Regions from separate parts of the Salinibacterium sp. NK8237 genome, predicted to be linked through region 1. Evidence: riboswitches for the same ligand, from Rfam matches in the RefSeq annotation. Region 1 holds a riboswitch; each other region holds the start of a gene.
What was found. A riboswitch is a leader RNA that binds a small molecule or an ion and turns the genes downstream of it on or off. The one in region 1 is predicted to bind thiamine pyrophosphate.

Region 1 (2,263 bases):
TCTCGCGCGCAGCGAGATAGACATCGACTCGGTCATTGACGAGCACGGGCACCTTCAGTGCCACCGCCGTAGACACCCGCAGCACCAGATCAAGGAAGTCGCGGGCGGGCAGGTCCTTCTCGCGCAGCTGCACGATCGTCACTCCCCCGGCCACAGCCTCGTACACGAGATCAACGAGGTCATGCCCGGCAGCCTTCGCCTGAGCCGAATCTGTCACCAAGTAAGTGGAAAGGTCGAAACTCTCTCGGAAGCCGCTCATGCGATCACCGCCCGTTCTGCAATATCGTCCACCGAGACTTCACTCAGCGCGTCGAGGAGTGCGACCGCGAAGCTGCCCGGCAGTGCCGAGCGCTCAGCCGCGAGGTCGGCCGCTACCGTGTACACGCTCGTTGCCGCCACAGCAGCGGTCAGCGCATCCGGAGTCACCGCCGCAAACGCCGCCATGATCGCGCCAAGCGCACAGCCACCACCCGTTACCTTCGTCAGCACCGGATGCCCGTTCGTCAGCTTCACGACACTCACGCCATCGGTCACCACGTCCGTCGCTCCCGATACCGCGACGACGCCGCCGGTCACCCGCGCAAGCATCTGGGCGGCAGTGAGCGCGGCATCCACACTGCTCGTGCTGTCGACGCCTCGACCTCCCGTGCCCAATTCGGCGAGCGCCAGAATCTCTGAGGCGTTGCCCCGCACGATGGAGGGCCCGAGGTCACGCAGGCGATACGCGAGTGGTGTGCGCACCGGCAGAGCCCCTATGGCGACCGGGTCGAGCACCCAGGGCGTTCCGGCAGCATTGGCGGCCGGTGCAGCCTCGAGAGCCGCAGCGCGCTGCTCTTCGCGACAGGTACCGAGATTGATGAGCACTCCGGATGCCACGCCAGCGAACATGCCGGCTTCTTCCGGGATATCTACCATGGCCGGCGCTGCTCCAACCGCCAGCAATGCATTGGCAGTGAAGCCCACCACCACGCTATTGGTGATGCACTGCACGAGAGGCGACGTCGATCTCACCGCCTCGAGCGCATCTTGAGTGGCGATCAAAAAGTTTGGTGGCGTACGCGACATGCACGACATCCCTTCGCTAGTTCTAACTAGATCAGGTTCGACGGGTGTGTTCTCAGCCCCGCAGGGCACCCCGTGTCACAAGTTGTGCCTCAACGATAGCGGCTTGGCACGGTGTCGTGTTCGCCTCAGGCGAAAGGCAATGTGGACTATTTCAGTGCCGGATGTCGTTGCACCAAGCGACAATAAAGATGACGCGAGATCTGTGCACCCTTTTCAATCCCGGCTGCTGCTTCGTCCTACCGCTTCACACACGACAGGATTTCTATGACCAGCACGGCGCCGATCACCGGCAGCATCCCTCTTTTTGACCCCAACGATGACGGGCCAGCCAGCCCGGTCGATAACAGCGGCCGCAACCGTTTGGTCATCGGCCTGATGCTCGCCGCCACCTTCGTGGTGTTCCTCAACGAAACCTCGCTCGTCGTGGCGATCCCCCGCATCATGGAAGACCTCAACATCGAGCCGAGCACCGCTCAGTGGTTGTCGACGTCGTTCATGCTCACGATGGCCGTGGTGATTCCGATTACCGGATTCCTCATCCAACGCTTCACGACGCGTGGCATCTTTATCACCGCAATGTCTCTCTTCACCATCGGCACTCTGCTGGGGGCTATGGCGCCCACCTTTGCCGTGCTGATTGTCGGACGGGTGATTCAAGCCTCCGGTACCGCCATGATGCTCCCCCTGCTGATGACAACCGTGATGACTCTGGTTCCTGCCGCAACTCGTGGCAAGACCATGGGCAACGTTTCCATCGTCATGTCGATGGCCCCTGCCGTCGGGCCCACTGTCGCCGGCCTCGTTTTGGCCGTCTTCGACTGGCGCTGGGTCTTCATCGTCATGATCCCCATCTCTGTCACCGCTCTCCTGCTCGGCATCACGAAGGTGAAGAACGTCACCGACCCCCGCAAGGTATCGATCGATGTGCTGTCGGTCATCCTCTCGGCCATCGCCTTCTCCGGCCTGATCTACGGACTCTCCAGCCTCGGAGAATCAGCCGCCGGAGACTCTGTTCTCATCGCCCCCGCCATCCCCATCAGCGTCGGCGCAATTAGCCTCGTGTTGTTCATCGTCCGCCAACTGAAGCTGCAGAAAACGGATAGTGCCCTTCTCGACCTCCGCACCTTCGCTGCTCCGGGCTTTGCCGTCGCGATCGGCCTCATGATGGTCATGATGGCCGCCCTGTTCGGCACCATCA
Region 2 (2,263 bases), 690 kb from region 1:
GAGCGCGCCTAGTCGAGCTGCGGCACGACCTCGCGAGCGAGGAAGTCGAGCTGGTCGAGATCGTGGAAGTCCATGATCTGGAAGTACACGCGAGTAAATCCGAGTGCTTGCAGCTCTGAAATCTTGTCGACGACCTCGCTGGCGGTTCCGGCGAAACCGCCAAGGCGCAGGTCGGCGGGAGTTCCGTTGGCGGCGGTCGCTCGCGCTTCGATCTGAGCTTCGGTGGTGCCGACCGCAGTTGTGCCGGCGATAGAGAGCACGAGCGTGGCGGGGTCCCGGTCGAAGTGTTCGCAGGCATTGCGAACCCGAGCGATGCGTTCCTTCAGCGGTGCGATGGTTGCGAAGCCCGCGTTGTATTCGGCGGCGAACTTAGCGGTGAGCGCCGGCGTACGGCTTGGACCACTGCCGCCGATGATGATCGGCAACGGGTTCTGCACGGGCTTCGGCAGCGCGGGTGACTGGCTCAGCTGGTAGTGCTTGCCCTCATACGAGAAGGTCTTTCCGGGCTCCGTTGCCCAGATGCCCGTGATGACGTCGAGCTGTTCTTCGAGCATCCCGAACCGCTTCGCCGGGAAGGGGATGCCGTACGCAGCATGTTCACGTTCGAACCAGCCGGTGCCGAGCCCGAGTTCTACTCGGCCACCCGACATGTCGTCGACCTGTGCCACTTGAATTGCCAGAATGCCCGGATGCCGAAAGGTAGCGGAGGAGACGAGGGTGCCTAAACGAATGGTCGAAGTCTCGCGCGCAAGCCCCGCCAGCGTCGTCCAGGAGTCCGTTGGACCAGGCAGCCCGCCGTTGCGGTCATCCATCGTCACGTAGTGGTCAGAACGGAAGTAGCCGTTGAAACCGAGCTTCTCTGCGGCTTGCGCAAGAAGAAGCTGATCGGTGTAGCTGGCGCCGTTCTGAGGTTCTGTGAAAATGCGGAAGTCCATAGTGCGAGCCTATTGATGATTAGACTGGGTGGCGAACACGGGAGTCCGGTGAGCCGGGCTGAGAGGGAGCTTCTCCAAGCTTCGACCGTCGAACCTGATCTGGATCATGCCAGCGCAGGGAGCAGACACTCTTGAAACCCGTGCCATTCACTAGTGAAAGGCACGAAAGTGACCACAACAGCACCATCCTCATCCACGTCTACCCCGACGAAGCCCGGATCGCGTTTTCAGTGGCGGGTGATCGACATCGTCGTGGCGAGCGTTATCGGCGTCGCAAGCGGTTTGATCTTCGTCGTCTGGAACGTTGCCTCCGCTCCCGCTCTGGCCCCGTTCGCTGCGCTCCTGCCCGGCCTGCAAGCGATTGGTGGCGGTTTCTGGCTCTTCGCCGGTGTGCTCACCGCACTCGTCATCCGCAAGCCGGGTGCCGCGATTTACGGAGAGATGGTCGCCGCCTCCGTGTCGGCCCTTATCGGTAACCAGTGGGGTGTACTCACGCTCGTGAGCGGCTTCACACAGGGCATTGGTGCCGAGATCGTCTTCGCTGCCTTCCTCTACGCCAACTGGCGCGTCAGCGGTGCGATTCTTGCGGGCGCCGGTGCCGGCCTCGCGATGGCTATTACTGACTTGCTGCTCTGGTACCCGGGATCAGCGCTTCCCTTCATCATCATCTACACGATCGCCGCCATCGTCGGCGGGATGCTCATTGCTGGCCTCCTGTCGTGGCTCGCGACACGCGGTATTGCCGCAACCGGAGCGCTCAACCGCTTTGGTGCTGGCCGCGAAATTGCGAAACGGGTCTGAGCCCCACCACGCCTGTTGGCGTCACCGTCGAAGGATGGGGGTGGCGCCATTCCAGCAGGCTCGCTTGGGCGGTACGCGGTCTCGATCTGCGTATTGAACCGGGCGAACGCGTGTTACTCCTCGGCGAGTCCGGGGCGGGAAAGTCAACGTTGCTGCATGCCCTCGCCGGGGTAGTCGGCGACGACGAAGGCGAAACAGAAGGTTCCCTGCTCGTTGCGGGCGAGCATCCGGCCGCCCATCGTGGGCGCACCGGTCTCGTGATTCAAGACCCCGACAGCCAGGTGATCTTGGAGCGCGTCGGAGACGACGTTGCGTTCGGTTGTGAAAACTTGGGTGTTCCGCGCGACGAAATCTGGATTCGTGTGCGTGACAGTCTCGCCTCCGTCGGCCTCGAGGTTGCTCTCGACCGCAACACCAGTGCGCTCTCGGGCGGTCAGAAGCAGCGGCTCGCGCTCGCCGGGGTGCTGGCCATGCGGCCAGGCCTGATCGTGCTTGACGAACCGACAGCCAACCTTGACCCTGAGGGT
Region 3 (2,263 bases), on a different contig from region 1:
CCAAACATCGACATCATGTTGAACGACGCCAACGTGATCGCTGGCGCGTAATTGAGGTAGGCGCCGTACCGCGAATCGAGGCCTACGCCGCGCATGGTGCGCGCATAAATTTCGGAATGCATCCGATCTCTGCGTCCACCGCCATATTCATCGGATTGAATCTCGACCAGCGCCGCCTTAGCGCGCCCACGAAGACGCGGAATAGCCCACGAGTGCGGGTCAGCTTCTTTCAAGGTGTAGATCGAGCGCTGCACCAGGTACTCATTCGCCTGATCCGCCGTGAGTTTCTTGGCAACGTAGCGAGAGAGACTCGGGCCAGAATCGGCGCTCGTGAGCTCAAAAAGGGCGGCAGCGACATCCTCATCCGCAGCATTTGGCAGCTCGGGAATTGAGACCGCGGCCCGGAGTTGCGCCTCATAGGCCCGCTCAAGCTCGAGGCGCGCTGCAAGCGTGCCCAGATCCCACTCCCAGCGATCGCCATTTTCGACGACAGCGCCGTAGAAGAGGCCATAGAGCAAGAAGAGTGACAATTGCACATCTTCATCGCGGATGAGATCCCGTTCGCTGTCAACAGCGGAGGCGACGGCCTCAGGCAATCCCACAATCTCCCGCGGTTTGCTCTGCTGTGAAAACGCGTCAAGAAGCAGCTCACTAATCGGGCCGCGGGCCTCGATCTCTTCATCGCACCATTTGTCGTACTCTGCCGAATTTCCGGGAAGAGAGTTCTCGCTTGTGGCCATAATGACCTCTCCTTTTCATCTGAAAGTGGGGGTTGAATCGTTGTACGATCTCCGCCGATCGTTCAGCTTTACTCATGGAATCTTTGACGGTCTGGCTGGAAGCTTGCTGCGCGATTCTTGGGACTTTGCCGGTCTTTTTGAGCGCAGCGGAGTGTTAGGTTGGTGGCGTCCACACGGGAGCCCTAATGCAGGGGCTGAGAGGGAGCTGACGCAGCTTCGACCGTCGAACCTACCGGGTAATGCCGGCGAAGGAAGTACGGCTCATGCGCCCCACACATTCGATCCCCGCTGTCTCGTCTGCCTCCTCTGCCTCCGCTGCGGCTCCGTTGGCCACACGTCGCGCTGTGCGCGGCGGAATCTTCGGGAACTATGTCGACCAGTTCGACATCTTCTTGCCGGTCATTGCGCTCGCGCCGGCATCCGCCCAGCTATTCGGTTCGGATAATCTGGTTGGGAACGCAGGCCTGATCTTTGTCGCGACGCTGCTTGGCCGGCCGATCGGGGCGGCGATCTTCGGATCGATCTCTGACCGGATTGGGCGAACGGCGACCACGAAGGTCGCTCTGCTCGGTGTCGCGCTCACGACGCTGCTGATCGCGTTCGTGCCCGACCACACCGTGCTCGGCGGTGGAACTCTTGCTGCAATTCTGCTGCTGCGCTTTGTCGGCGGCATCTTCCTCGGCGGCGAATACACCTCCGCCATTCCGCTCGCGATGGAATGGTCGCGGCCCGAACGGCGCGGCCTCGTCAGCGGCCTCATCATGTGGATGTCGCCCTGGGCCAACGCCTCGATCGCGGGCATGGTGTTTGTGCTGCAGAGCGTGCTCGACGCCGCCGCCTATAACCAGTGGGGCTGGCGTGCGCTATTCGTTTTGGGCTCGCTGCTCGCCTTCACGATGCTGTTCTACTACCGTGCGCGGGTCGAAGAGTCGCCGCAGTGGCAACGTCCATTGCAGCGCACTAACCCGTTGAAAGAAATTCTCGTCGGCCGCCACCGCCGCGCGCTCTGGCAAGTGTTCATCATGATGAGCGGGCTCTGGCTACTCACCAACATGGCGATTCCGGTGCTGGCCGGTCAACTCGGTTCCGGCGCGGGGGCGCTGGGCGCGACAGGGACATTGGATGGTCGAACCCTGTCGTTCGCGATGATGATCGGCACCGCGGCATCCGCTCTCACCATGGCAGCCTGCGGTCATCTCTCGACCTTCACCGGACGGCGGCGCTTCTTTATAGGTTTTGGGGTGCTGACGGCGATGGGCGGGCCGCTGGCGTTTTTTGCAGCGTTCGCAGCGCCGACGCTCGGGCAGCTTGTGCTCGGAGTAGTCGCGCTTCAGGTCGTGACGGTTTCGGCGTACGGGCCGGTCGGGGCGTACCTCGTGGAGCGGTTCCCCACGTCGGTGCGCGCGAGCGGGTACGGGGTCGGCTACAGCCTGTCGATCGTGATTCCCGCGCTCTACCCGTACTACCTGCCGGCGCTGCAAGGCGTTTTGGGGCAGCAGGGTGCGGTGGCTGCGTTGCTCGCG

Region 2: it holds a riboswitch for thiamine pyrophosphate, as region 1 does, so the genes downstream of both, I6E56_RS03400 (ECF transporter S component) here and thiM (hydroxyethylthiazole kinase) in region 1, are expected to answer to the same signal.
Region 3: it holds a riboswitch for thiamine pyrophosphate, as region 1 does, so the genes downstream of both, I6E56_RS12770 (MFS transporter) here and thiM (hydroxyethylthiazole kinase) in region 1, are expected to answer to the same signal.

The regions. Positions count from the first base shown of each region.
Region 1 is NZ_JADYWE010000001.1:16,925-19,187, reverse strand. It holds gene thiE (thiamine phosphate synthase) at 1-259, opposite strand, end outside; gene thiM (hydroxyethylthiazole kinase) at 256-1,065, opposite strand; TPP riboswitch at 1,057-1,148, opposite strand; gene I6E56_RS00090 (MDR family MFS transporter) at 1,330-2,263, shown strand, end outside.
Region 2 is NZ_JADYWE010000001.1:702,109-704,371, reverse strand. It holds gene I6E56_RS03405 (LLM class F420-dependent oxidoreductase) at 9-935, opposite strand; TPP riboswitch at 962-1,070, shown strand; gene I6E56_RS03400 (ECF transporter S component) at 1,104-1,736, shown strand; gene I6E56_RS03395 (ABC transporter ATP-binding protein) at 1,733-2,263, shown strand, end outside.
Region 3 is NZ_JADYWE010000002.1:505,081-507,343, reverse strand. It holds gene I6E56_RS12775 (iron-containing redox enzyme family protein) at 1-740, opposite strand, end outside; TPP riboswitch at 904-1,011, shown strand; gene I6E56_RS12770 (MFS transporter) at 1,004-2,263, shown strand, end outside.